Regions from separate parts of the Novosphingobium sp. LASN5T genome, predicted to be linked through region 3. Evidence: predicted binding sites of a transcription regulator. Region 3 holds the regulator's gene; each other region holds the start of a gene.
What was found. The regulator LexA, encoded in region 3, represses DNA repair genes until DNA is damaged. The targets are predictions, from matches to a motif close to GTTCCNCNCTTGTTCT.

Region 1: a site for LexA is predicted at 7,809-7,824, ahead of recA (recombinase RecA). Genes of this name have one in related genera too.
Region 2: a site for LexA is predicted at 4,007-4,022, ahead of EH199_RS12180 (transcriptional regulator). Genes of this name have one in related genera too.

What each region holds. Positions count from the first base shown of each region.
Region 1 is NZ_RQSI01000008.1:78,195-87,950, forward strand. It holds gene EH199_RS07715 (arylsulfotransferase family protein) at 1-1,276, shown strand, start outside; gene EH199_RS07720 (hypothetical protein) at 1,267-1,536, shown strand; gene EH199_RS07725 (hypothetical protein) at 1,533-1,925, shown strand; gene EH199_RS07730 (sulfotransferase) at 1,876-2,949, shown strand; gene alaS (alanine--tRNA ligase) at 2,972-5,623, opposite strand; gene EH199_RS07740 (trans-aconitate 2-methyltransferase) at 5,692-6,528, opposite strand; gene recA (recombinase RecA) at 6,665-7,735, opposite strand; gene EH199_RS07750 (response regulator) at 7,881-9,756, opposite strand, start outside.
Region 2 is NZ_RQSI01000016.1:586-10,341, forward strand. It holds gene EH199_RS12145 (hypothetical protein) at 1-220, shown strand, start outside; gene EH199_RS12150 (DUF2493 domain-containing protein) at 512-1,465, shown strand; gene EH199_RS12155 (DUF6878 family protein) at 1,588-2,049, shown strand; gene EH199_RS12160 (hypothetical protein) at 2,060-2,488, shown strand; gene EH199_RS12165 (single-stranded DNA-binding protein) at 2,791-3,180, shown strand; gene EH199_RS12170 (DUF6437 family protein) at 3,296-3,526, opposite strand; gene EH199_RS12180 (transcriptional regulator) at 4,095-4,556, shown strand; gene EH199_RS12185 (AlpA family transcriptional regulator) at 4,602-4,838, shown strand; gene EH199_RS12190 (hypothetical protein) at 4,928-5,866, shown strand; gene EH199_RS12195 (hypothetical protein) at 6,109-6,963, shown strand; gene EH199_RS12200 (hypothetical protein) at 7,078-7,443, shown strand; gene EH199_RS12205 (ADP-ribosylglycohydrolase family protein) at 7,489-8,964, shown strand; gene EH199_RS24675 (DUF6768 family protein) at 8,999-9,376, opposite strand; gene EH199_RS12215 (RNA polymerase sigma factor) at 9,366-9,756, opposite strand, start outside.
Region 3 is NZ_RQSI01000001.1:275,910-285,665, reverse strand. It holds gene EH199_RS01390 (HAMP domain-containing sensor histidine kinase) at 1-596, shown strand, start outside; gene EH199_RS01385 (hypothetical protein) at 604-801, opposite strand; gene EH199_RS01380 (citrate synthase) at 820-2,106, opposite strand; gene gltX (glutamate--tRNA ligase) at 2,173-3,651, opposite strand; gene EH199_RS01370 (ComEC/Rec2 family competence protein) at 3,690-5,897, shown strand; gene lexA (transcriptional repressor LexA) at 5,891-6,583, opposite strand; gene EH199_RS01360 (molybdopterin molybdotransferase MoeA) at 6,641-7,846, opposite strand; gene moaC (cyclic pyranopterin monophosphate synthase MoaC) at 7,843-8,334, opposite strand; gene EH199_RS01350 (hypothetical protein) at 8,621-9,499, opposite strand; gene trpC (indole-3-glycerol phosphate synthase TrpC) at 9,602-9,756, opposite strand, start outside.

The DNA.
Region 1 (9,756 bases), on a different contig from region 3:
CGTCACCATCGCGTTCGGCGCGATCGTGGCACAGGCCGATCGCCATGGCGCGCTGGGCAAGGCTGCGGCCCAGATCGCCAGCATCCCCAACACGCTGGCCGGCGTCTATCACGGACTGTTCCCCAACCGGCCGAAGCTGGTACTCGATTACGTGCCGGAACCCGGCGGGCTGCACTATGCGGCCGGCCAGAGCTTTGTCGATCCGGGCTATGTCCTGCTTACGGAATTCAGCAATGCCCGCCAGCAGCGGGTCATCCGCCTGATGCGGCTGAGCGATGGCAAGATGCTTCGCGAATACGCGCCGGACGTGCGCGCCATGCTGCAAGGGTCCACGTTCCGATCGGCCATCGTCGACCTGCAACGCGACAAGACCCAGCGGCTCTACTTTCCGATGCATCCCATGCTCACCAATGATGGCGGGCTGATCCTGCACGATACCTCGCCACTCACGCGGATCGATGCCTGCGGGAAGCGGCAGTGGATGATCGACGGCATCTTCCACCACGCGGTCGAACGCGCGCCGGATGGCACGCTGTGGGCGGCCGACCGGCAACCCCGATCGCGCCGCCCCGGGCTTGGTCCGCTGTTCGGGGACGAGAATATCGTACATCTCCGGGCCGACGGAACCGTCCTGCGGCGCGAAGCGATCATCGACATTCTCGATCGCAACGGCCTTGGCTATCTCTGGCGCAGCCGCCCCTACCAGGACGATCCGATCCACCTGAACGATGTGCAGCCGGTGCCGGGCGATGGCCCCTACTGGCATGCCGGCGATCTCCTGCTCAGCCTGCGCAACCTTTCGATGATCGCCCTTTACCGGCCGACGGAAGGCCGCATCGTGTGGCATCGCGAAATGCCCTGGCGGTTCCAGCACGATGTAGCCGTGATCGACGATCATCGCATCTCGGTGTTCGACAACAACTGGCGCTGGAACTGGCAGGCACCCGAAAAGGTAGAAACCGACGGGCACAACCGCCTCCTTGTCTACGACTTCGCGGCCGACACGGTCAGCGATCCGCTGGGTGAGGCCTTCCGCAAGCTGGACATCCGCACCCACGCGCAGGGCAGGGCGATGCCGCTGCCCGGCGGCGATTTCCTGATCGAGGAAACCGAACGCGGCCGCCTGTTCCGCATCGCGCCCGATGGCTCCGTCCGCTGGCGCTACCTATCCGCCGATCCCGACCAGCACCGGTATGAACTGCGCTGGAGCCGGTATCTCGATCCCATCGCCGACAAGGTCGGCATTCAAGCAGCGGTGAACGCCAAATGCGAATGAACCTTGAGAGCATGGCCCATGGCCTTTCGATCGCTTCCCTTGCCGCCATCGCCCTGATGGCCACGACCGTTCCGGCGCAGGCCTATGTCGGCCCGGGCCTGGGCCTTGGCGCCATTTCCACCGCACTGGGCGTGGTGGGAGCCATTCTTCTCGGGATCGTGTCCTTCGTGTGGTACCCGGTCAAGCGGCTGGTCCGCGCGGCGCGGCGCAAGCCGGCTGCGCCGGCGCAAAGCGATCCGCTGCCGGAATCCGAGCTGTGATTCCCGCCGCGCTGGTCCTTTTCGCCGCGCTTCTGGCCTCCGTGCATCTGGCGCGCCGGTGGATGCTGCTGCGCCATTTCGGCGATCTTGCGGCAATCGGCCAGCGCTCCGTCCGCACGCTCGCCCGCAGCGGCGTTTCCGATTGGAGCAAGGAGCGCGCGACGCGCATTCTCGCGATCCGGATGATGGGCAAATCGCTCGCGGCCGGCGGCCTCCTGCTGATGATCGTCCTGCCCATCGCAGCCGTGCTGGCGATCGGCCCGGTCGCGGGCATTCCAACGCAGGACGCACTGTTCGATCCCACCGCCCGCCTGTCCATTCTTGCCGCAGGTATCGCCCTTGCCTTCCTCCGCTCCCGCGTCCGCCGCTTTGGCTTACGGCCCGCTTGACCGCCTGCTGCACCGCATCGCCCTGGGCAGCGACGCGGTGCTGGAGATGAGCTTCGATCTGGAACGCGCCCGCCATGGCAAGGCGGCGACGGCGCGGGAACTCGGCCCGCCGGTCTTCGTCACCGGCCTGGCCCGCGCCGGCACGACCATCCTGATGCGGCTGATCCACGCGGCCGACGATTTCGCCGCGCTCCGCTATCGCGATCTGCCCTTTCCGCTGGCGCCGAACAGCTGGGCGCGGATAACCGCCCGCCTGAAGCGAAAGGTCGAAACGCGCGAACGTGGCCACGGCGATGGACTGGAGCACGATCTCGACAGCCCCGAAGCGATCGAGGAAGTGTTCTGGAAGCTCCACGACGGCAAGCGCTATTGCCGTCCGGACGGCTTGCTTCCCTATCAGCCCAATGCCGAAACGCTGGCCGCCTTCGCTGATTACCGGCGGCTCGTCTGCCTTCGCTATGGCGCGCCGCGCTATCTTTCCAAGAACAACGCCAACGTGCTGCGCGTGGGCAGCCTAGCGCGGCACGTTCCCGGCGCGCGCATCTTGCATCCCTTCCGCGATCCGCTGGCGCAGGCCCGTTCGCTCCACCGCCAGCACCAGCAAGCCTGCATGCTGGCAGCGGACGATCCGTTTCGCGGCGCCTTCATGCGGTGGCTGGGCCACCACGAATTCGGCGCGCACCAGTTGCCTTTCCTGCTGCCCGCCGGCTCAGGCCCCCAGGGCGATCCCGATACGCTGGCGTACTGGCTGGCGACGTGGATCGGCGTCCATACCCACCTGCTCGGCCAGCCCGAGGACGTGCGCGAAACCCAGGTTTTCGTGGACTACGACCTGCTGGCCACCGGCGATCCCGAATTGCTGGTCCGGCTTGGCAGGCGGCTCGATCTGGCCCGCCCGCTCTCGCCCGTAACCCTGCGTCCGCCGACGGCGCTGCCACACCGGGACGTGAAATTGCCCGCTGACCTGATGGTTGAGGCCAACCGGGTACACGCCGCGCTGCGGAAACGCGCGGCGGCCCTGTAAGGAGCCACCGCCCGGCTTGTCGCTATCCGGCGATCACGGACTTGACCGCGGCGATGGCTGCGGCCGCCTTCGCGCCATCCGGACCGCCGCCCTGCGCCATGTCGGGGCGCCCGCCGCCGCCCTTGCCGCCCAGCGCTTCCACGCCCGCGCGCACCAGATCGACGGCGCTGACCTTGCCGGTCAGGTCGTCGGTCACCGCCGCCGCGATCGATGCGCGGCCATCGTTGACCGCGACGATCACGGCCACGCCCGAACCAAGCCGCTGCTTCGCCTGATCGAGCAACCCGCGCAGTTCCTTGGGGTCTAGCCCTTCGAGCACCTGGCCGGCGAACTTCACGCCGCCCACGTCCTCGTCGGCCGCTTCGGGCTTCGTCCCGCCACCGCCGCCCAGCGCCAACGCCTTCTTGGCCTCGGCCAGTTCGCGTTCCAGCTTGCGCCGCTCGTCGAGCAGCGCGGCAACCCGGCCTTCGACGTCCTCGGGCGTGGTGCGCAACAGGCTGGCGGCGTGCTTCAGCGCTTCCTCGCGGCCCACCAGCCACTGGCGCGCACCTTCGCCGGTCAGCGCCTCGATCCGGCGCACGCCGGAGCTGACCGCGCTTTCGGACACGATGCGGAACACGCCGATATCGCCCAGCGCGCGAACGTGCGTGCCGCCGCACAGCTCCACCGAATAGGGATGCTCCGCGCCCGCGCTGCCCATGCTCAGCACGCGCACCTCGTCGCCATACTTTTCGCCGAACAGCGCCATGGCCCCGGCCGCGATCGCGTCGTCGGGCGTCATCAGGCGTGTGGTCACCGGCTCGTTGCCGCGGATCTCGGCGTTCACTTCGGCCTCGATCACCGCGATGTCCTCGGCGCTGAGCGCCGTGGGGTGCGAGAAATCGAAGCGCAGACGATCAGGCGCGACCAGCGAGCCCTTCTGCGTCACGTGCGCGCCCAGGCGGTGGCGCAGCGCCGCGTGCAGCAGGTGCGTGGCGGAATGGTTCGCGCGCGTGGCATCGCGGCGCGCGGTATCCACCGCCAGCGCCACGGCGTCGCCCACCTTGATCGTGCCGGCTTCGACCTTGCCGTGGTGCGCGTGCAGCCGGCCCAGCGGCTTTGCCGTATCGCTGATGGCGATCTGCAGGCCATCGCTCCCCGTGATCGTGCCGCTGTCGCCGGTCTGGCCGCCCGATTCGCCATAGAACGGGGTCTGGTTGGTCAGGACGACCACCTCGTCGCCCGCGCTCGCCGACGGGACTTCCTTGCCGTCCTTCACCAGCGCGACCACCTGCCCCTCGCCGCTTGTCGCGGTGTAGCCGGTGAATTCGGTCGCTCCCTCGCGCTCGGCGATGTCGAACCACACTTCGCTGTCGGCGGTCTGGCCGGACCCCTTCCACGCCGCGCGCGCCGCCGCTTTCTGCTGCGCCATTGCCGTGTCGAAGCCGTCCTTGTCGACGGCGATCCCGCGCGAACGCAGGGCGTCCTCGGTCAGGTCATAGGGGAAGCCGAAGGTATCGTAGAGGCGGAACGCCGTCTCGCCCGGCAGCTTGTCGCCCTCGCCCAGCTCCGTCGTCGCCTCGTCGAGCAGCTTGAGGCCGTTCGAGAGCGTGCGGCGGAACTGCACTTCCTCGCGCAGCAGGGTTTCCTCGATCAGCGGTTGCGCACGACCGAGTTCGGGATAGGCCTGGCCCATCTCCGTCACCAGCGCGCCGACGAGCCGGTGCATCAGCGGCTCCTTCGCGCCCAGCAGGTGTGCATGGCGCATGGCGCGGCGCATGATCCGGCGCAGCACATAGCCGCGCCCTTCGTTCGAGGGCAGCACGCCGTCCGCCAGCAGGAAGCTGGTCGAGCGCAGGTGGTCCGCGATCACGCGATGGCTGGCGCGCTGGTCGCCTTCCGCCTTCACCCCGGTCAGCCCTTCGGACGCGGCGATCAGCGCGCGGAACGTGTCGGTATCGTAGTTGTCATGCTCGCCCTGCAGCACCGCCGCTACGCGCTCCAGCCCCATGCCGGTATCGATCGAGGGCTTGGGCAGGTTGCCGACGATTTCGCCCGCCGCCTGCTCGAACTGCATGAACACGAGATTCCAGATCTCGATGAAGCGGTCGCCGTCTTCCTCGGCCGATCCCGGAGGGCCGCCCCAGATGTGGTCGCCGTGGTCGAAGAAGATTTCCGAGCACGGCCCGCACGGGCCATCATCACCCATCGCCCAGAAGTTGTCCTTGGTGGCGATGCGGATGATGCGGTCCTCAGGCAGGCCGGCGATCTTCTTCCACAGATCGAACGCCTCGTCGTCGGTGTGATAGACCGTGGCGAGCAGCTTGTCCTTGGGCAGGCCCCATTCGCGTGTCAGCAGCGTCCAGGCGTGGGTGATCGCCTGTTCCTTGAAATAGTCCCCGAACGAGAAGTTGCCGAGCATCTCGAAGAACGTGTGGTGGCGCGCGGTATAGCCCACGTTGTCGAGGTCGTTGTGCTTGCCGCCGGCGCGCACGCACTTCTGCGAGGACGTGGCGCGCGGCACGGCGCGCGTTTCCAGCCCCGTGAACACGTTCTTGAACGGGACCATGCCCGCATTCGTGAACATCAGGGTCGGGTCGTTGTAGGGCACCAGCGGCGCGCTGTGCACCACCTCGTGCCCTTGCGAGCCGAAGTATTCGAGGAAGGACCGGCGGATTTCGTTCGTCGACGTCATGAGCCGCCGATTAAGCGAGCGTTCGGCCCGGAACAAGCACGTTTCGCCGATCAATGTGATCGCACATGCTATTCGGCCGTCGCGCGCACCAGCCAGACCGCCGCGGGGAACGAGACGACATCGCCTGAACGGTGGCTTTCGAGCAGATTTGCCAACCGTTCCAGGAAGGCTGGCCGCTCCGCTTCGGACATCACGCGAATCGCCCGCGCCGCGGGACCGATCCGGCCGAAGAACGCCAGCGCTTCGGCCACGGCATCGGGTCCGGCTCCGGCGATATAGTCGAAATCGACCGGGGTGAACGTCACGTCCCGCCATCCGCGCAGGCAGGTGCGCACATGATCGGGATCGGCGAACGCGAACGGCCCCGGCGCAAAGGGATCGGCTGAAGTCGGGGATGGGTTTGACACGGACGCGCCGGATTCCGGCAGCAGCGAAGCGATGCCGCTCGCCCAGCGATTCTCGCGCGGGGTGCGGAAGCAGGAGAAGACGATTCGCGCGCCCGGCGCGGCTATGGCGGAAAGGTGCGCAAAAGCGGCTGGCGGTTCGGGAAAGAACATCACGCCATGGCGCGAGACATAGAGGTCCGGTGCCTGCTCCGGCTGCCAGGTCGAGGCATCGGCAACGGCGAAACGCACGTTTTCCAATCCGGCAGCCCGTGCCGACGCAGCCGCCACCAAGTCCGCCGAAACGTCGACACCGGTCACCATCGCATCGGGGCGGCCCCGCGCGAGCGCAAGCGAGAGTTCGCCGGCGCCACAGCCAATATCGACGACGTACCGCGCCTGCTCTTCATGGATCGCCGCCAGCAGATGCGGCGTCATCCGGGAAAAGCTCCGGTCCGTCCTGGCGTGCTCGTCCGCCCAGCTCCGGCCCACGCCGCCCTGCCATTCGCCGATGTCCGTCATGTCCGTTCGCCTTCTTCCCGATCCCTCCCGACGCCAAGAAACCGGCACTGCTCCTGCCGGGGAGCGTGCCGGTTCTTTGGTCTGGCTGGACGGACGCGAGCGAGAGGAAGATGCCCGCGCCCGTCAGCCTGAAGGATCAGATGTCGTCGTCCGCGTCCGGCCCCGCCATCAGTCCTTCGGCAACCTGTTCGGTGCGGCCGCGAATGGCGGCTTCCAGACGGTCGCAAACTTCCTTGTTCTCGCGCAGGTAATTCTTCGCGTTCTCGCGCCCCTGGCCGATGCGGATCGAATCGTAGCTGAACCACGCACCCGACTTTTCGACGAGCCCGGCCTTGACCCCGAGATCGAGAATCTCGCCGATCTTGGAGATGCCCTCGCCGTACATGATGTCGAATTCGACCTGCTTGAACGGCGGCGCGACCTTGTTCTTGACGACCTTGACGCGGGTGGAGTTGCCGACGATCTCGTCACGGTCCTTGATCTGCCCGGTGCGGCGGATGTCGAGCCGGACCGAGGCATAGAACTTGAGCGCGTTGCCGCCGGTGGTGGTTTCGGGATTGCCGTACATCACGCCGATCTTCATGCGCAGCTGGTTGATGAAGATCACCATGCAGCGCGAACGGCTGATCGAACCGGTCAGCTTGCGCAGGCTCTGCGACATCAGGCGCGCCTGCAGGCCGACGTGGCTGTCGCCCATCTCGCCCTCGATTTCCGCCCGGGGCACCAGCGCGGCGACCGAGTCGACCACCAGCACGTCGATCGCGTTGGAACGAACCAGCGTGTCGGTGATTTCCAGCGCCTGTTCGCCGGTATCGGGCTGCGAGACGATCAGTTCGTCGATGTTGACGCCCAGCTTCTTGGCATAGACCGGATCGAGCGCGTGTTCGGCGTCGACGAACGCGGCGGTGCCGCCGTTCTTCTGCGCTTCGGCGATGACGTGCAGCGCCAGCGTGGTCTTGCCCGAGCTTTCCGGCCCGTACACTTCGATCACGCGGCCGCGCGGCAGGCCGCCAACCCCGAGCGCGATATCCAGCCCGAGCGACCCGGTGGAAATCGCTTCCACCTGCATGGTCTCCTTCGAGCCGAGCTTCATCACCGAGCCCTTGCCGAATGCCCGGTCGATCTGGGCGAGCGCCGCGTCGAGCGCCTTCTGACGATCCATTTCCTTGTCTTTGCCTTCCTGAATGAGCTTGAGCTGCGCCGCCATGGCTTCTCGTCCCCTTGCTAGAGATGGCTGACCTGAACCGTCAACAGGGACTATGTACCCACTTTGTTCCATAAGAACAAGATGGGAACGAAAATTTTTCCCGACATCGCCGGAAAATCATCCATACCATTGTAGATTATAGATTTTATGCGCCTCGCAGAACCTTTTCCACGGCCGCGACGATCTGCGCAACCGAGAACGGCTTGGCGATAAAGTGCATGTTGGGGATGTCGATATCGCGCCGCAGCTGCTCTTCGGCATAGCCCGACATGAACAGCACCGGCAGATCGGGCTTCAGCCGGCGAATCTCCCGCGCCATGGCGGGGCCGTCCATCGAAGGCATCACCACGTCGCTCACCACCAGGTCGAACGGCCCGTTCCGGCCGATCGCTTCCAGCCCTTCCTCGCCGTCGGCGGCGGTGGTCACCTCGTAGCCCTGCCGCACCAGCGCGCGCTCGGCCACGGCGCGGACGGTGTCCTCGTCCTCGACCAGCAGCACGCGGCCACCGCCGCTCCATTCGCGCCGGACATCAGCCTTCGGCTTCGGGCCTTCCAGGCTGGCTGCCGGATCGGGGGCATGGACCGGCAGGTAGATCGAAAACCGCGTACCCCGGCCTACCTCGCTTTCGGCGAAGATGAACCCGCCCGATTGCTTGACGATGCCATAGACCGTCGAAAGCCCGAGCCCGGTGCCCTTGCCCTTTTCCTTGGTGGTGAAGAACGGTTCGAAGATCTTGCCGAGCAGCGCCGGCTTGATACCGTGGCCGTTGTCCTCGACGATCAGCGCGGTGTAATCGCCGATCGGCAGGATATCGCTTTTCATCCCGCGCACGTCGGCGGCGGTGATGCGCCGGGTCATCAGCCGCAGCACCCCGCCGCTCTTGTTGTCGGCCATGGCATCGCGCGCGTTGACCGCCAGGTTAAGCAGCACCTGTTCCAGTTGCACCGGATCGGCCCGCACGAAGCCAAGGCCGCGGTCATGCGTCACTTCCAGCTGGATCTTGCCGCCCAGCAGCCGCTTGAGCAGGGTGGACACCTCGGCCACCACGTCGGGCAGTTGCAGCACTTCGGGGCGCAGCGTCTGCTGGCGCGAGAAGGCGAGCAGCTGGCGCGTCAGCGATGCCGCGCGGTTGGAATTGGCCTTGATCTGCTGGATATCGTCGTAATCGCTGTCGCCCGGCGTGTGGCGCATCAGCATGAGGTCGCAATACCCGATGATCGCGGTCAGCACGTTGTTGAAATCGTGCGCCACGCCGCCGGCAAGCTGGCCCACGGCCTGCATCTTGGTGGCCTGCGCGATTTCGCGCTTGAGACGGGTTTCCTCGCTCGAATCCTTCAGGCTGAGCAGCACCGCGCCATCGCCCAGCCCGCGCACGCCGGCCAGGCTCAGCGAAACCGGCTCCTCGGGCGAGGACCGCAGCCGCACCGCAACGTCGCCCGCCGTCGGCGCCCCTTGCGCGTAACGGCGCACGGCATCGGCGAGCGCGCCCTTGTCCTCGCGGATGACAAGGTCCGAGGGATAGGGAGGCGGCATCGTGTCGTCATGGCCGGCGGCGCGCAGGAAAGCCCGGTTGGCGAACAGGAAGCGCCCGTCGCGGTCCGTCATGGCCAGGCCCAGCGGCAGCCTTGCGAGCAGCGCCTCGATCTGCGGCAGGCCGGTGCGCGCGTCGCCCACCCCGCCCTGGTTGTCGAGCAGGATGAACAGCGAGGCGGTGTGCGAGGGATCGGCATCGATGCCCCCGTCCGGATCGGCTACCGGCATGTGGATGAAACGCACCGGGATGCCCTTGGCCCCCTCCCGCGCGTAGTAGATCCGCTCCTGCTCGTCCGAGCGGAACCAGGCCACGAATTCGGTCCCGGCAACCGCGCCGTTCTCTTCCCCGCTGGCGCGGCTGGCGAACGCGGTATTTCCGGCAAGGATGCGCCCGTCCGGCGCCACGACCGCCGCCTGGATGCTTTCGCGGGCCAGCGCGCGACCCACCTTGCCGCCGATGTGCTGCACCATCTCCGCCACCAGATCG
Region 2 (9,756 bases), on a different contig from region 3:
TGTATCGGTCTATGGCGGGCTAGTGGCTGTCTGGATAGCGGAACGCGATGACGGCGCCTATTGGGACGCCGATTGGCGCACAGCCCGGTCACCACGGGCACAGCGCTGGCTGTCCCAGATCGCATCCCGCTTCGATGCCATGTTTGGCGACTATGACTGCCTCGGGCACATGTCGAACGGCGAGGGGGTCTACACCAAACGCGCAGCTTGCGGCCTGTGAGTTGGTTGGTCGCGGCGCTGGGTTGCCATCCCTGACTGCACTTTGCCGGCCGCTCATGGTCTGTCGCCATGCGAGAGAGGCCCTGGGCCAGCCGCCAGTCTTGCGCAACCCGGCTTGGGCGGGCCCGTGTTGGCCTTCGCCCTTCGGGCTCAAGGCCTGCCCGCGCCAGCCCGCCAAGCCGGGTTTCCCCTCGCGGGTGCGCAATCCTGCCTGAAGCTGGCCCTGACGGGCTCTCGCTGGCGCAGCCATGAACGGGTGCGTCGGCCTCACACCAGTCAGGAGGACTTCCCCATGCACACGTCATTTACCGATCAACTCGCCGGGCTCGATCTCGCCGGCTTCTCAATTGGACCCGCTCCGCTATCGACAAGCGATTTCCCGGTCCGGGAGGCGGTTGTCCAAACCCTCGAAGCGGTCTGGTCCGATCTTTTCGCCATGGTGTCCGGGACCGCTCTTGAAGCCGACGCCGAGGATCTTGGCTGGGCCTTCGTCAACATCTTCCATCGTTCGGCGGAACGCAAATCATCGGCTCTCGACCGGGCGACCGACGAGGTCCGTGCGCTGATTGCGACGGCCGATGGCTCCGAGGTTCACACACATGAACTCGAGACCCAGGTCGAGCGGGCGCAATGTGCCGAAAGCGCGATGCTGGCGCTTGAAGAGATGCGCGAGGTCGCCGCAGCCTTGTACCTCAACGAGTTCGGTTCCTCCTGGAAGCCGGTCTCCAGTTCTCGCTTCAACCACAGCGTCATGCTGACTTCCGCACTCGTCGAAGGGCGCGACTTCCTGCGCGCCCGTGCCGAGGCCAAGCGCCGTGCGGCAGTGCCCGAAGGAACCCCTGTCGTGTTCGCTGGCGGGCGCACCCGTCATGCGACCGAAGACGATGCACTGACCTTCGGCAACAACGTCTGGGCAACGCTCGACAAGGTCCGCGACCGCGTGCCCGACATGGTGCTCATCCATGGCGGCGACACCAAGGGCGTCGACCGCCTGGCATCGAGCTGGGCCGAACGGCGCGGCATCCCACAGGTCACGTTCTCGCTCGATATGCGCCTGGGTGCCCGTGCCGGATTCAAGCGCAACGAGCGTATGCTCTCCCTCGATCCGCGTTACATCATCGCCTTTCCGGGCAATGGCGTGCTCGAACGTCTGGTCATCGAAGCCAAGGCCCGGCGTATCACCGTGGTCGATCGGCGCGGGCCCCTGGGCACCAATCCGAAGAGCACTTCGGCAGGCACTGACTGAGGTCATGCCGGTCCTCGCGCCAGCGCCGGGTCGGCGCTGGCGTCGTCCGTCAGAGGAAAGGCGCGCGCCTGTCGATTGGAGCCAGCGAATGGCCGTTGGCTTCAGTTACCAGGAGGCATTCCATGATCGATATCGAGGCTGTGATGGCTGACTTTGCCGTTCGCCAGGCCGAGCGGCAAGTGCAAGTGACCGAAGAAATCCAGCAGCTCAAGTCAGCCATTCTTCCGCGCTTGCAGCAAGCTGGCATCGCCCGCGTCGAGATCCGCTTTGACGGATGCGGCGACAGCGGGGCAGTTGAAGAATGTGCATGCCTCGATGCAGCCGGCGCAGCGATCCCGTGCCCGGAAGTCTACCTCATGGAAGGCGAAGCAGACAGCCTTGATTGTACCGGTTCCGAAGAGCAGCAATCGCTTGGGCAGGCCCTCGAGCAGCTGACCTATCTGGCCCTCGAACGTCATCATCCTGGCTGGGAGATCAACGATGGTGCCTACGGCGAGCTTGTGATCGATGTGGCTGAAGCGACCTTCGTGCTCGACTGCAGCCTGCGTTTCACCGCGACCGATGATCACTCGACCGAGCTCTAGGAGACCAGGCATGGCCCACTGCTACTACCACGCCCTCTCGTCGGTCCGAAAATGGGGCGGCACGGTCGATGACTATCTCCCGCTGCACCAATGGTTCGACCAGTCGAAGGCAATCCTCGCCGACCCCCGGCACCGCGCGCTACGGCACCATGCCGAGGGGATATTCATGCTCGAAACGATCTTTGGCGAGACCCTCGTCAACGCCGACGGCCGGGTCGTTCCGGTGCGTCTGGTCGGCGAACAGCACGTACGCGAAGACCTGGGCTCGATCCCCTCCTTTGCTGATTGGGCGCGCTTGATCACGCCGCAGACCTGGATGCTTCGAGGCAACCCTCTAGACGGCGCTGAAGGGGTGACGATCGATATGCCTCTCCCCGACGAAGCATCTTCGTCCAGGAATGAGCCACCGGTTGGAGGATCGGTCAGTATCGCGATCTAGGAAGGGGTTCTCCCGTGGAAGGTCGGGCAGGGATGATACAGCCAAGACCGGATGGAAACGAGGCAGGGCAAACCTGTTCAAGGCATCCAGCTCCATCCGGCTTCGATGCAAACCTGTCCCTGAATCACCCCCCGTCGAAACGCGCAACCCGGATCAGGTCCGGCCGAGTTGCCGGGCTGTGCCCGGCTGCCCGCACCACCCGAACCAGTTCCGGGTTCCCCTTCGGTGCGCTTCGCCATGGGGCGCTTCTGCTCGGGTTTGCAGCCGGGATGGACCCGGATTGCTCGATCAGGAGAAAGCCCATGACCAATCTCGTTATCCTCGTTGGCCGCATCGCTCGCGACCCCGAAACCCGCACCACCCAGGGTGGAACCAGCATCACCTCGATTTCCGTCGTGACGGACCGTCCCGCCCGCAAGGATGGCAAGACCTACAAGGACGAAAACGGCTACACCGCCAAAGACAGCGAATTCCACCGGATCACCTGCTTCAACGGCCTGGGCCAGAACGTCGCCAAGTATTGCACCAAGGGTCAGCTCGTGACGGTCGAAGGGCGCATCCACTACACCCAGTGGGAAGATCAGAGCGGCACCAAGCGCTACGGCTGCGAGATCATCGCCGACAAGGTCGACTTCCTCACCAAGGGCCGCTCAGGCAGCAACGAAGGTGCTCCCGATATCGACGAGGACTGAATGTCCTTGCCTCACGACAAGGCCCCGGTGGCAGACGCCATCGGGGCCTTTTCTTTTATAGGCCTGCGATGCGGCGGCGCGGGGCATCGAACCCCTTGCCGCCGCGGGATGGGCCTTACGCGGGAGCAATCCGCTTCAGCGTTTCCTCGATCCCGAGCGCCATCGATGCGCGAACGATCTGGCGTAACTGTACCGGTTCGATCGTCTCCGCGCCGCACTCGATCAGCAGCTTTCCGAGTTCGGTCGCTGCTTCTTCGCGGAGACGAGCTTCCTCGTTCTCGAGTTGGGCACGCTGTTCACGCAGCTTCTTCAGCGCATCGCGGGCAGTGGGTTTGGACCTGGCCATAGTGCTTCCTTCTTGCTGGCCGTTGGTCCCCTCCGCTCTCGATCCTGGCACTGCGAGGGCATGTAGGTGAACTTCGTGAGGGCAGGGGTGAAGGTCGTGTCAGCGCCGGCATAGGCGGCGCTCGCCGCAAGCGCCGCGATTGCGACCGGGATGGCAATGTTGAGGGTCTTGCCGAGACCCTTGACGCTGGCGCGCCGGGGGAGGGTGAGAGACTGCATGTGAAGCTCCGGTTGGAGGGGTTGTCACAGCGTTCTTGCGTTCGCTGTGTGTTCCACATGCATCTAGGAAATGGTCGTAGGAAAGTGTCGAGCGGGAATCCCGCCTTGATGTGGAAGGATGCGGACGCATCTTTTGCAGTCCGACGCTCCAAACCAGCGATAAAGACGCTAAACCTGAAATTTTATGTCGGTAAATACCGTCGCAACTGACGGGATTCGGCGACGACTCGGGTAGAGGAACCGAGTTGCCTCAAAACGAGATGTTCCGCGTCTGTTCTTTTAATTTTCCTACATGGGATGCTTCGCGTTATGCCTGCGAGTCGCACCAGTGCAGAAGCTAGGAGACAACCATGTACCATCCAACCGCCGCCGCCAGACCAGCCAATGAAAGCCTGGCCCGCGTTCTTGCCCATGCGATCGAAGCCGCCGGCAAACCCCGCCACAGGATTGCCAATGAATGCGGCATGCATCGCGAGACCCTGCTTCGCCTTGCGCGCGGCGAGCGGCCTATCGGGCTCGACGAAGCAGCACGTGTGCTCTCCGCCTGTGGAGCGCACCCCCGCGCATCGATGATTCTCGCGCTCGCCGGGCAGGAAGATCTCGCTTGCGAGTGGATGCATGGCGAGATGGGCGAATTTCTCGAAGAGTTCTTCACCAGCCTGCCCCTCCATCTGCAGCGGACGCTGGGACGCCGGATTGAGGATCTGCGGCCGCGGTGGGCTAACGGCACCTCACAGCTCGTGGCGCGAATGCTGGCCAAGCACATCGATGATTTTGTGGGCCGCGACATCGCAATGTCGCTGTCCCGGTAAATCCTTGAGTTCGGAGGGGACCGAACCTTGCGAATGAGACCAGCAATGCCGCATGCAACACAAGATGAAACGCAAACGCCTCAACCGCCCGAAGTGTTGCCGCCGGCACGGCTTTTACGCCTGCCGGAGGTTATCGCCCGCGTCGGACTACGCCGCTCCGCCATCTACCAGCGTATGAGCGAAGGGCGCTTCCCAAGGTCGCGATCGCTCGGCCCCAAATGCGCAGTTTGGGTTGAGGCAGAAATTGACGCTTGGATCGCATCGATCGCTGACACGCGGTAGGCGTGGATTTGTCATGATAGGTAACCTATCACGTTTCGCTTGACTCTTTGGTCATGATAGGTCACATATCATTTCCATAGGAGATCGGCATGGACATTCCCTCAATCGAGGCGCTTGAGCATAACTTGCGCGAGACACTCGTACTCAAGGCGGAAGAGCTCGCTGTACTCGCGGGCGGTGAAGTCGGCGCACGGTTGGTCGCCGAGTTAACGGGGGTGAATGACGTAAGCGGCGTTCCGACGGATTGGTTTGCAAGCGATGTCCAGTTGGCCCGCATCGACTTAGACCGCCTCGCCATCACGGCTTGCGTCCGAGATCTCCACGACCGACTACTTGCCCGGTCCTTGGGAATGCGTGTTGGCGATGGGTGGCTCTCCTGCAATGAGATCGAACAGGAAGCTCTCGATCCGATCGAACAGTTTCTTTCATCGCTGTCGCATGTCGCGTTAGCCGCATATGATTGGACTTCGAGCCGCAATGGCCCGCTCAAACAGCTCCTCCACCTGGGGAAGGCTTGGCATCATCTCCTCGAGGCACTCGATGCCGGGTCGCAGGGCGACTTTACTAGCGAACCATTGACTGTCACCGATGTTGCAAACCTTGCCGGGATAGAAGAGCGGTCGCTGCGCAATCGGGTCGGAAAGAACGGTCCGCTGCGGTCGGTCGAGCAGTATCGACAGCGAAAAAGTGCTGTCTCTCAGCGGGGCTTTGTTGCCATCAATCGCTTCGATGCGATCGATTGGCTTCTGTCGCGTCGCGGTTTCACGCTTGGAAGCCTCCGCCCTGGCCTACTGGCATCTCGGCTAGAGCAAATCTCCGACCCGGCCACGCGAACTCGCGCAGCGTTGATTGCGGGAATGGCTCTTGGTCAGAGGCTTGAGCTGATCTCCAATGAAACGGGCTGCGCCCTGGCTGATCTAAAGCTGCTGGCGGACGGCAACGGACCGCTCGCCGCCATCGATCCAGTCGTAACCTACGTCACGAGCTTCGACAGAGCCCGATTGTCCAACACCGCCCCAGCTGAATAGCCGGAGGGGCGATCGGGATGGCGCCCTTACGAGCGCCCGTGCGGCCGGCGACACGCTTCGCGCCGGATGAAACCAGGTCGGTTCACCTTTCCCGAGCCCGGTTTCCCTGAACGCGGGGACACGCGTGACAGCCGGAGAGACGGCATCCCATCCATTGCTGGAGGGCTCCGTTTGCCTCCACGATCAGCGAAAGTCTCTCCGATATGTACCGGCAATCTCTCCCCGATGGTGCCACCAGCCCAATGTCTCTCAATCAGAAGGCGATAGTTGCGGCTCGGCAGATCGCTGACTTCTTGGCGGCAATGAAAACCGACCAAGTCACGCGCGGCGTCGAAAATGGGTCATTCGTTTCCGACCAGCATTTCGGTCGCGGTAGGCATGGTGAGCTTGGCGCATTCTACTCACCGTTCGACTGGATCAACACCGATGCTGATATCGTCATCGTTGGCATAACGCCGGGCATGCGCCAGGCGGAGACTGCGCTTTTGCGGCTTCGCCAAAAGCTCCTTGGATCCCGGCTCGATGATCAGGCCATGGCCAGCGCACTAAGCGATGCGAAGAAGGCCGCATCGTTCGAAGGCCCAATGCGGAGCATCGCCGCGCAGCTTATGGATCATTTCGGGTTCAACAAGCTCTTCAACCTGGAAACTACAGCGGAGTTGTTTGGAACGGCTGCAAATCGCGCCCATTATACGTCGGTGTACCGCTACCCGGTTTTGAAGGAGAAGGGCCACCAATGGCGTAACTACTCCGGTGGCGAAAACCCAAAATCGAGAGCCAACCCGCTATTGGTGCGCTTCGTGGAGGAATATCTCATCCCCGAGCTCAATTGCTTCAAGAGAGCCTGGATCGTCCCGTTCGGGCCGACGCCCGCCGCCGTGCTCCATGATCTTGGCAAGCGAGGCATCGTCGACAAAGCCCGAATTCTCTCTGGCCTGAACCATCCCTCTGGCGAGCAATGGAATCGGCACAATTGTCAGCTGGACCGGGTCGATCATGCTGACTGCGCAAAAAATGTGGGCTGTGGGAAAGTGCAGGATCGCTCGCGCGCCCTTCGCAGCCGCATTACGGAATTGCTTGGACAGCAGAACGGTTAGCGGTGAATTTCGGCGGAGGACCATCTACCACCAGTCGAGACAGCTCGCTACCCGTTCACACCGCTTAGGAACGCGCTTCAAGTGGACGCTGGGAATAGTCGGTGGGATGCCTGTGTGAGCGGCATGTCACTTCAAGGCATTGATCCGACGATCATTGCGAACTTTCAGGAGGCAGTTCGCGCTGATTTGGCTCTGACATCTGCGATCGAGGAAATGATTTCGCTGTTTCCCCGCCGACAGCCCACTTACCCTGATGAAAAGCGATGGAAGCGCAATGACGTGATCGGGGCGCTGAGGGGCAAACTATCGCACGCCTGTGTCAGCGCCCTCAAGCCCGACCTCATCATCCTCGATGAATTCCAGCGATTTCGGGAACTGCTGCGCGGGGAAGGAGAACCAGCTGAGCTGGCACGGGCTCTGTTCGAGTACTCCGACGATACAGCCCCTTTGCGCCAACCAATGCCTGTAGGATGCCCTTAAGCACGTGCGACCGATAATGTCGTACATGGCTCATATCAAAGCGCCATGAGCAGAAATCTTCGAACAAGCACCACTGATCCGATCCAGATCCCAACCCTTTCGGCCGCGTCAGGACGCATCGGCATCTCCTTTTGTCCCGGTAAGCAAGGGCCTGCGCTCGCTGGCTTTGAGTGGAAGCGTGACCTTGCGGCGGATCTGGACGCGGTGCGTGAGTGGGGGGCCGCCGCTGTCGTCTCTCTTATTGAAAAGCACGAAATCGAGCTGCTGGGGGTCGCAGATCTGGAGACTGCGGTTGCTGCTCGCGGGATGGAATGGTTTCATCTCCCGATCCCCGACGTCACGGCGCCTGGGGAGGAATTCGAGCAACAATGGCACCAGTCCGGAGCCCAGCTGCGCAGTCTTCTCAACAACGGGGAGGGCATCTTTATCCATTGCCGGGGAGGGTTGGGCCGGGCCGGCACAGTGGCAGCGAGACTGCTCATCGAACTCGGCATCACAGGCGCCGATACCGCAATCGCCAAAGTACGACAGGTTAGGCCGGGCGCTATCGAGACGAGAGCGCAGGAAGATCACCTTCGAGCGATCGAGCGCATTTACGATCGGTCCATTGGATGTCTCATTGGTCTAGCGGTCGGTGATGCTTTGGGCACGACCCTCGAGTTCAAGCCGCGGGACACCTATCCCCACATCACAGATATGGTCGGGGGAGGGCCGTTCGGCTTGGACGCGGGGACTTGGACTGATGATACGTCTATGGGCCTTGCGCTTGGTGAGGCTCTGCTTGCCAGCGCAGCAAAGGGCTCGGTCTTCGAACCGGAAGAAGCACAACGGCGGTTCGTCAACTGGTGGCGGAACGGCGCTTTCAGCCCCATGGGCAGCTGCTTCGATATTGGCATTGCCACCTGCCAAGCCCTTGCTCGCTTCGAGGAAACTGGTGACCCGATTGCCGGCTCGACCGATCCGTATTCAGCAGGAAACGGCTCACTCATGAGGCTTGCGCCTGTTGCGATTTGGGGAATCCGGCGGGATCCTGCGGTCGTAACGCGAGTGGCCCGCCGACAGAGCATGACCACGCACGCTGCAGAGGCGTGCCTCGACGCTTGTGAAGCGTATGCTCTCGTCTTGAGGGCGGCGATCCTAGGCGCCGACTTTGATGCGGCCCTGGCGGTTCCAGCGGGCCGATATGGACCTGAGATCGGCCCAATCATGGCCGGTAGCTGGCGTGGGAAAACGCGGGATCAGATTTCAAGCAGCGGCTTCGTGGCGCACAGCCTCGAAGCAGCGATCTGGTCCGTTGCCAATACCACGAGCTTCGATGAAGCCGTGCTGTTGGCAGCTAACCTCGGTGATGATGCCGATACCACTGCTGCCATCGCCGGCCAGTTGGCCGGTGCGATTTATGGCGCATCTTCAATTCGGCAGACTTGGCTCGACAATCTGGCCTGGCGCGATGAGATTGAGGATCTCGCTCGCCGCTTGGCTTTCCCGACTGCTTCGCGGTTAGGCTATGCATTTCGCTGAAGGACTGAGCAGTTAGTCCCTGCTTTGATCAAGCCTATAACAGGTTCCGCTCCCGCGCCTGCAACGCTGTTAATTCAAGCTTGTGGATTTGGCCGATCAGCCTGTTAACGTGGATCACGGGCCATAGCGCTAGTTTGAGCATCAGCGACATTATCAGCAGCATTGCAGCAGGTAATCCCCATTTGAGCGCTGTAAGCGGGTCAGCTGCGGCGAAGAAGTGGATGGCAGCCCATGTGCCGAAGCCAAACAGAACCAGCTGTGCCACCATCATGACCAGGCTAACCCATCCCGTCTTGCCAGAGAAAATCTCGAGCAATTGCTCCATGTAGGGTGGCTCCTCGCTGAAGCTGCGGAGCAAGGCATCCTCCTCGGCGGCAATCGCGGCATCTATGGCGCGTTCGTTATCGGACATCTTCATCTCCTTGGAGAAATTGCGCCAGCTTGTGCCGGGCGTGCATCAGTCTGGTCTTGACGGTTCCCGCCGGGACATCGAGCGCAACCGCAGTTTCGGCCACGCTCAATCCCTCGTGGTAGAAGAGCGCGACCGCCGCTCTTTGCGTTGCGGGCAGTTTGGCGACGGCGCTTTGCAAATCTGCGATATCGGATGCAAAGCCATCCGCCATTCCATGATCGGTGACATCATCCATTTGCAGGCTGAAGGCCAGAGACCGGTCGGCTTGAAGTCCTGATATGTGCTGCGCACAACGCCGCGTCACAATGCGGTAGGACCATGCCGGGAAGGCGCGAGGGTCACGGAGTTGCCGGATGCCTCTCGCAATCTCCACCCAGGCG
Region 3 (9,756 bases):
CGGACGAATACAGCACCTATGCCGGGGATATCGCCGAGGCGGGCCGCCATCTGCTGGGGCTGATCGAGGATCTGGCTGATCTGGAAGCCGTGGAGGCGGAGGGTTTCAAACCCGCGCCCGATCGGATCGATCTGGCCGATTGCGCGCGGCGCGCGGCGGGTATCCTGTCGGTGCGGGCGCAGGAGCGCGCGATCAGGCTGGCGACGCCCGCGGAAGAGGCGCGGACCCCCGCGATCGGTGAGTTCCGGCGCGTGCTTCAGATCCTGATAAACCTGTTGAACAACGCCATCCGCTACACGCCGGGCAGTTCCACCGTTACGCTGACCTGCTGGACTGATGGCGTGCGCGCGTGGCTGTGCGTGGCCGACGAAGGGCAGGGGTTGACGCAGGAGCAGGTGGACCAGCTGTTCGCCAAGTTCGAACGGCTGGGCCGATCGGGCGACGGCGGAACCGGGCTTGGCCTCTATATCTCGCGGCGATTGGCGCGCGCGATGGGGGGAGACCTGTCGGTGGAGGCGACGCCGGGGCAGGGCGCGCGGTTCGTGCTGGAACTGCCGGCCGATACGAACACCGAAATGGGCGTGTCGGAAATCTGAAAGGGGTCTAGCCCCGCCTGCGCGAGGCTCGCCATAGGGCGCCGACGCCCAGCAGAGCGAGCAGCGCGCCTTTCCATACCCATTCGCGTTGATCCAGCATGAAGCTGGAGGCGGGCCACAAGATGAGGCCGGTTCCCTGGCCCATCCACAGCCCGCCCATCAGGACGGCGACGATGCCGAAAATCCGCAGGATCATTCTGAGCATCGCCGCCGCTCCCGAAGCTTAGCGCTGGTTCAGCGGAATGTAGTCGCGCTGCGTCGGCCCGGTGTAGAGCTGGCGCGGACGACCGATCTTCTGGCCGGGATCGGAGATCATTTCGTTCCACTGCGCCACCCAGCCCACAGTGCGGGCCAGAGCGAACAGCACGGTGAACATCGTGGTCGGGAAGCCGATCGCCGACAGGATGATGCCCGAATAGAAGTCCACGTTCGGGAACAGCTTCTTCTCGATGAAGTAGGGATCGCTGAGCGCGATCTCTTCGAGGCGAAGCGCGGTTTCGAACAGCGGATCGTTCACCTTCAGCGCCGAGAACACCTCGCGCACCGTCTGCTGCATCACGGTCGCGCGCGGATCGTAGTTCTTGTACACGCGGTGGCCGAAGCCCATCAGGCGGAACGGATCGTTCTTGTCCTTGGCGCGCTCGATGTAGTGCGGGATCTTGTCGGGCGTGCCGATTTCCTTGAGCATGTTCAGCGCGGCTTCGTTCGCGCCGCCATGCGCCGGCCCCCACAGGCAGGCGATGCCCGCCGCCATGCACGCGAACGGGTTGGCGCCCGACGATCCGGCAAGGCGCACGGTCGAGGTAGAGGCGTTCTGTTCGTGATCGGCATGGAGGATGAAGATGCGGTCCATCGCCCGTTCCACTTCGGGCACGACTTCGTATTCCTCGGCGGGCACGCCGAAGGTCATGCGCAGGAAGTTGCCGGTGTAGGACAGTTCGTTCTTCGGATAGAGGAACGGCTGGCCGACCGAATACTTGTAGGCCATGGCCGCGATCGTCGGCATCTTGGCGATCAGGCGGTGCGAGCTGATCTTGCGGTGCTGCGGATCGGCGATGTCGGTGGAGTCATGGTAGAATGCCGAAAGCGCGCCGACCACGCCGCACATGATCGCCATGGGGTGCGCATCGCGACGGAAGCCGCGATAGAAAGTGCTGAGCTGTTCATGCACCATGGTGTGGCGGCTGATCGTGCGGGTGAACTCGGCAAGTTCATCCTGGTTCGGCAGTTCGCCATTCAGCAGCAGGTAGCTGACTTCCATGAACGAGGAGTGTTCGGCAAGCTGGCCGATCGGATAGCCGCGGTGCAGCAGCACGCCTTCATCGCCATCGATATAGGTGATCGCGGAATCGCAGCTCGCGGTGGAGGTGAAGCCGGGATCGTAGGTGAACAGGCCGGTTTGCCCGTAGAGCTTGCGGATATCGACCACATCCGGCCCGATGGTGCCGCTGCGGACCGGCATTTCGACAGTCTTGCCGTCCGCGCTCAAAGTAGCCTGGTTTTCGCTCACGCTAAGCCCTCCTGATCTGGGTTGTGCCGTGGGAGATACGGCAAGGAGATTAGAAAACGAACTGGTTCATGCGGATTGGTCCCGGAGTCGCGCAAGCGCTTCCTCCTTGCCCAGCAAGACCAGCACGTCGAATATGCCCGGCGAGGTTGTCTGACCCGTCAACGCTGCGCGTAACGGCTGGGCAAGCTTGCCCAGTCCTACTCCCAGCTCCTCTGCCATGGCCTTGAGACTGGCCTCCAGCGTGGAGGTTGTCCAGTCGCATTCCGCATCGATCCTGGAGATGATCGCTGCGAGAATGGTGCGTGCATCGTCCGTCAGCAGGCTCTGCGCTTTCGCGTCGAGCGGCAGCGGACGCTGCGAGAACAGGAACACGGCGCCCTGCGCCAGTTCGTTGAGATCGGCCGCGCGTACCTTGAGCACGGGCATCGCTCGCTCCAGCAGCGCCATGTCCCGCGCGTCGTCGAACGCGGGGGCCAACGGCTTGAGCCGGGAAGCGACCAGACCCGCCAGCCGCGCATCATCGGCTTTGCGCAGGTAGTGGCCGTTGAGATTGAGCAGCTTCTTGAAATCGAACCGCGATGCGCCCTTGCCGACATGGCCGATATCGAACCATTCGACCGCCTGATCGCGGGAGATGATCTCCTCGTCGCCATGGCCCCAGCCAAGGCGCAGCAGATAGTTGAACACCGCTTCGGGCAGCAGCCCCATCTCGTCGCGATAGGCGTCCACGCCCAGCGCGCCGTGCCGCTTGGAAAGCTTGGCTCCGTCCGCACCGTGGATCAGCGGAATGTGGGCATAGGCCGGGTCCGGCCAGCCGCCCTCGATCGCGTGCATACCGCGAATGATCACGAGCTGGCGGAAGGCGTTGTTGATGTGATCGTCGCCCCGGATGACGTGCGTCACGCCCATGTCGTGATCGTCGACCACGACCGCCAGCATGTAGGTGGGCGTGCCGTCCGAACGGAGCAGGATGAAATCGTCGAGTTCGCTGTTGCTGACCGTGATTTCGCCCTGCACCAGGTCGGTGATGACCGTCTGCCCTTCGCGCGGAGCCTTGATCCGCACGACATAGGACTGGCCCTCGGGCCAGGTCGCGGGATCGGCATCGCGCCATTCGCTGTCGATGCGGAACGGGCGGCGTTCTTCCTGCGCCTTGGCGCGGCGCGCGGCCAGTTCTTCCTGCGTCAGATAGCAGCGATAGGCGTGGCCGGCGGCGAGCAGCGCGTGCGCCACTTCGGCGTGCCGTTCCGAGCGGGCGAACTGGAACACGGCCGGTTCGTCACCGGTAAGGCCCAGCCACTCCAGCCCGTCGAAGATCGCGTCGATCGCCGCGTCGGTGGAGCGGGCGCGATCGGTGTCCTCGATCCGCAGCAGGTACGTGCCGCCGTGGTGGCGGGCGAACAACCAGTTGAAAAGCGCGGTCCTGGCGCCGCCGATATGCAGGAACCCGGTCGGCGAAGGAGCAAAGCGCGTAACAACGCCGGAGCGTTCCTGGCCGGCTCTGGCGGCCGATTGTGCGGAAACGGTTTCAGTGGCGCTTGCCATCGGCCGCGCGGTCCTTCCTATTGCATTCCATGGCGTCCATGGCCGCAGTCGAAACTGAGGCTGAACCGGCGGTGAATCTGCCGGTGGAACCGGCGCGGCATTGGGCCAATTATCGGCGCTTGTCCAGCATACTTCCGTCGAGCAACGCATTCCTCGCCGCCCGCCCGTTCGACCGTGCGCCATGGCTTGCGGTCGCGTTCCTGACGGGAATCGCAAGCTGGCTGGAACTGGACGGGCCATGGCAGTGGATGGCGCTTCTCGCCGCCTGCGCGGCGCTGGCGACGCTGGCCCTGGCGATCCCGCGCGAGGGTTCGCTGGACTACGTTCGGCTTGCCGCGCTTTCTCTGCCGCTCATGGTGGCGGCAGGTTGCGTGACGGTGTGGAGCAAGTCCGCGCTCGTCGGAAAGTCGGGGGTGGGCCATCCGACCTTCGGCTGGGTGGAGGGGCGCATTCTCGACCGGCAGGAGGAAAGTGCGCGAGGGCGGGTGCGCCTCCTCGTCGACGCGCGGATCGAAGGCGTGCCCGGTGCGATGCGGGTGCGCGTGAACCTGCCGCTGGAAGAGGACAGGCCCGGTCTTGCCGAAGGCGCCACGGTGCGGCTGCGGGCGCGCCTGATGCCGCCCGCTCCGCCGATGCTGCCGGGCGGATACGACTTCGCCCGGGCCGCGTGGTTCCAGGGCCTTGCCGCGACCGGCAGCGTGGTCGGGCCGGTCGATGTGCTGGCCCCGCCTGACGGGGGAGGGCTGCTGCGCCGCTGGCAGCAACACCTGGCCGATCACATTCGCGCCCGTCTCGCCGGATCGCCCGGTTCGATCGCGGCCGCGCTGGCCAGCGGCGATCGGGGCAGCATCGCGCCGACCGACGAGGACGCGATGCGCGATGCCGGGCTGACGCATCTGCTTTCGATCAGCGGCCTGCACGTCAGCGCGGTGATCGCGGCAGTCTATGTCCTGACTGTGCGCCTGTTCGCCTTGTTTCCCTTCGTGGCGCTGCGCGTGCGCCTGCCGATCGTCGCGGCGGCGGCGGGGGCGCTGGCGGGCATTGCCTATACCCTGCTGACGGGATCGGAAGTGCCGACGGTGCGGTCGTGCATCGGCGCCTTGCTAGTACTGGCGGCGCTGGCGCTGGGGCGCGATCCGCTGTCGCTGCGGATGCTGGCGGTGGCGGCGTTCTTCGTCATGGTGTTCTGGCCCGAGGCCGTATTCGGGCCGAGCTTCCAGATGAGCTTCGCCTCGGTGATCGCGATCATCGCGTTCCATGGTTCCACGCCGGCCAAGCGCTTCCTGGCCGCGCGCGAGGAAGGGGTACTGCTTCGCCTGGGGCGGCATCTCGTGATGCTGCTCGCGACGGGACTCGTGATCGAACTGACGCTGATGCCGATCGGGCTGTTCCATTTCCACCGCGCCGGCATCTACGGCGCGGCGGCCAACGTCGTGGCCATTCCGCTCACCACGTTCGTGACCATGCCGCTGATCGCTTTGGCGCTGGTGCTGGACGTGGTGGGGGCGGGCGGGCCGGCGTGGTGGCTGACGGGCAAGTCGCTCGAACTCCTGCTGTGGCTGGCGCACGTGACGGCGGGGCAGCCCGGCGCGGTGACGCTGATGCCGTCGATGCCGCCCGGGGTGTTCGCGCTGTTCGTTGCCGGCGGGCTGTGGCTGGCGCTGTGGACCGGACCGGTGCGCCTGTGGGGGCTTGTTCCGGCAGCGGTGGCCGCGCTGGTGTTCGCCACCATGCGCCCGCCCGACATCCTGGTATCGGGCGATGGCCGGCATGTGGGCCTGACCGGGGAAGGGCCGGAACTGCTGGTGCTGCGCCAGACGCGCGGGGACTATACCCGCGAAAACCTGCTGGAAATGGCCGGGATGGAGGGGAACGTCCGCCCGCTCGACACCTGGCCCGCTGCGGTCTGCAACGCCGACTTCTGCCGGATCGCGCTGAAGCGGGGCGGGCGTTCGTTCGCGGTGCTGATGGCGCGCGGGCAGAATCTGGTGGAGATCGGGGAGTTGAAACGGGCCTGCGCAGCGGCCGACATTGTCATCGCAGATCGCCGCTTACCACGCACCTGCCTGCCCAGGATGCTGAAAGCGGACCGGGCCTTGCTGGCACGGACCGGCGGGCTCGCCATCGATCTTGCCGCTGGCACCGTGCGCACCGTGGCCGAGACGCAGGGGCACCACGGCTGGTATCGCTGGCGGGCGACGCGCCGGCCGGAAGCCGCCCCGTCGCCCGCTTCAACGGATCAGTGATAGCGGCGCAGCAGCCCCGCCAGCTTTCCCTGCACCTGCACTTCATCGGGACGGTAGTATTGCGGATCGTAGGCTGCGTTGGCCGGATCGAGCCGGATCATGCCCTTTTCGCGGCGCAGGTACTTGAGCGTAGCTTCCTCGCCCCGGATCAGCGCCACCACGATTTCGCCATCGCGGGCGATGTCCGTGCGGCGGACCAGCGCGAAATCGCCATCGAAAATCCCGGCATCGACCATCGAATCCCCGGATACTTCCAGCGCGTAATGCTCACCCGCGCCGAGCAGGGCTGCGGGCACCGGCAATACGCTGGAGCCTTCCAGCGCCTCGATCGGGGCACCGGCGGCGATGCGGCCGTGCAGCGGCACTTCGATGACGTCGTTGGCCGGCGCCGGTGCGGTCTTCGGCGGGCTGCGCAGCGGCACGACCACATCGTTGGCGGGAGCCGTGCGCGACGCGGCCTTGGTGGTTGCGCTGTCCGGCTGGCGCAGCACTTCCAGAGCGCGGGCGCGGTTGGGTAGCCGACGGATGAAGCCGCGTTCCTCCAGCGCTGAAATCAGCCGGTGGACGCCCGATTTCGATTTGAGATCGAGAGCTTCCTTCATTTCCTCGAACGAGGGGGAAATGCCGGACTCCTCAAGCCGGAGCTGGATGAAAGTCAGCAGTTCGTGCTGCTTGCGCGTCAGCATTGCGCGTCACTCCATAGTGAACGAATGCGGAACGAATAAGCAACCAAAACGCACCCGTCAAGCAATTCCGCCATTTTCCAGCAAATAGACCGGAACATCCGTTCCCGCTGGCGTCAATGGCGCGCGGGCTTCGCGCCGGACCAGCGCGTTGCTGCGCGCGAGCGACGACAGCGCACCGGAATCCTGCAGGGGATCGAGCGTCACGCTGGCACCGTCCCAGCGGGCGCGCAGGAATTCGGTACGTCCGCCGCCCGCCGGCATATCCTGCGCGAGGCGAGCCGGAATCAGGCGCGGCAGCGTTTCCGCCGCACCCAGCGCGGCCCGGAGGAGCGGCAGCAGGAACAGGTAGCCGGTCACGAAGGCGGCGGCGGGATTGCCGGGCAGGCCCAGGATCACCTGTCTGCCGCGTTGCGCCACCATCAGTGGCTTGCCCGGCTTGATCGCGACCCGCCAGAAATCGAGCGTCGCGCCGGTGGCCTCGATTGCCGGGCGAACGAGATCGTGATCGCCCACCGAAGCGCCGCCGCTGGTAACCACCACATCGGCATCGCGCACGCGGTCCAGCGCGGCGGTCAGGTCGTCGAGCCGGTCGGGGATCGGCCCGATGCGATCGGTCACGACCTGGCAGGCCGCCGCCAGCGCCGCCAGCATCGGGCCGTTGCTGGCGGGAATCTGGTGCGGCGCGAGCGTGGTGCCGGGGGCGACCAGTTCATCACCGCAATCGATCACGGCCAGTTTCACCGGCCGGCGCACGGCAAGGTAATGGTGCCCGGCGGCAACGGCGAGCGCGATCTGCGCCGCGCCCATGTGTTGCCCGGCCGGCAGCAAGGGGGCATCGAGGCTGAAATCCATGCCGCGCGGGCGGATGTGCTTGTCTCGGGGCACGGGCGGTTCGCCCGTCAGGCGCAGGTTGTCGTCTTCGCGCGTGGCGTCTTCCTGGATCAGCACCATGTCCGCGCCGTCGGGAACCACGGCGCCGGTGCTGATCCGCACCGCCTGTCCGGGCGCGACCGTGCCATCGAACGGATGGCCGGCGGCGCTTTCGCCCGCGACGGTCCACGGGCCGGGGAGATCGGCCGCGCGCAGGGCGTATCCGTCCATGGCGGAGAGCGCCGCCTCGGGCTGGTTGCGCCGCGCGGTGAGCGGCTGGGCAAGATGGAAGCCCAGGCATTCGGCGGCGGGGCGACGTTCCACCGGCAGCGCGGGGGCCAGCGCGAGCAGGCGCCGCTGCGCCTCCTCCAGCGGTAACGGTGGGGTTTTCATGCCTGGTCTTGCCGCTCTTCGTCCGCGCGCCACGTGCCCGACTTGCCGCCGCGCTTTTCGATCAGGCGGACCTGTTCGATCACCATGCCTTTGTCCAGCGCCTTGGCCATGTCGTAGATGGTCAGCAGCGCGATCGAGACGGCGGTCAGCGCTTCCATTTCCACGCCAGTCCGGCCGGTGAGCGAGGCAGTGGCAGTCACCTCCACGCCATCGGGCACGAAGGCGAACTCCACTGCGACCGCATCGAGCGCAAGCGGATGGCACAGGGGGATGAGCTCGCCCGTCTTCTTCGCCGCCATGATCCCGCCGATCCGCGCTGCCGCCAGAACGTCGCCCTTTGGCGCATCGCCCTCGCGGATGGCGGCAAGCGTGGCCGGCGTCATGCGGATGCGGCCCCGCGCGATGGCGACGCGCGCCGTTTCCGCCTTGCCGCCGACGTCGACCATGCGCGCATGGCCTTGTGAATCGAGATGCGTAAGCCCGCTCATGCGCAGCAATCTTGCGAAGTTGACAAAGTTGACACGGTCCATGGCGAAGGAACACGGGGTGGGCACGGGCCGGTAAAGACCGCGCCGCGAGAAAAGGAAAAGCAGGCTGTCATGCCGTGGTCATGCCAGAGGATCGCGGCTTAGGACAGGGGGTTAGGGGCCGATCAGTGCCGCGTGGTCCGTTCGTCATTGCGAGCGGAAGCGAAGCAATCCACAGCCGCGCGTGCTGCCCGGGATTGCCGCGGGGCTGCGCCCCTCGCAATGACGACAGGGTGGCCGTCCAACCCTACCAGTCGCGCCAGCCGTCGATTTCCTCCAGCAGCCGCTTCTGCCCGGCAAGCCGGGCCATCTCGGCGAGAGCGGCGCGGATGTCGTCGCGCTCCGCCGTGCCGATCATGCCGCCGATGCGGTGATCGGCATGGTTGAACCACGCCACGCAGCGCTTGAAGATCGCGCGGGCGGCGGGCTTGCGCGGCTTCGGCGCCAGTGCGGAGAGTTCGGCGCAGGCCAGCAGCAGCGCCCGGCGCGCGCCGGCCACGAACGCGGGCGGCAGCCCCGTCTCGGCCGCGCTCCAGCCTGCCAGCGGCGTTTCGGCGCGCAGACGGTCCCACGTCAGCCCGGCCATCCGGGCGACGAAGCGGGTGCGGGCGGCAGCTGCTTCCGCCTTTTCGGCGATCTGTTCGCGCGCGACTTCATCGCGCAAGGCATCGCGATCATGCGCCCAGCGCCATTCGCCCTCGGCAGCCTCGCTCGCGCTGGCGAGCGAGGTGCCATAGCGCGCGCCGATGCCATAGCAGGCGATGGCTTCGGCATGGGCTCGGTCTTGAGCCGACAACGGCGTTTCGCCCAGCAGCATCGGTTCGCGCAGGTCGGCCAGCTTCCAGTCCGGCGGCTGCAGGCCGAAGATCGCGGGTTCGCGGCGCAGCGAGAACCGGCGTTCACGCAGGATGCCGCAGGCGGCGGTTTCGGCGAGCGACGGGCGCGCGGTCCAGATCCCGTCCAGGACAAGAATCACGATTATCGGGGGGCTGGCACCGATCACGCGCAATGCGGCCCACCGCCCGGTTTCGGCCGGCGAAAAGCGCGTGAACGGAGCGGTGCGGAAGGAAAGGACCGTGCCGGCGGCGGGCAGGACGCGGCGCGATCCCCGCAAGACTGCCTTCATGCCACCTTTCACCTTGCCGCCCGTGCCGTTGGGACGGGATCGCCCCTACTGCCGTGCCAGGACGCAAGGTATGGTGAAAATGGACCGATGCGGAGCGGCGGATCAGCCCTGAAGCAGGGCCTTTACCGCCGCCGTGACATCCGTCTGGCGCATCAGGCTTTCGCCGACCAGGAAGGTGCGTGCGCCGCACTTTTCGAGCCGCTGGAGATCGGCATGGGTATTGATGCCGCTTTCGCTGACCAGCAGCGTGCCTTGCG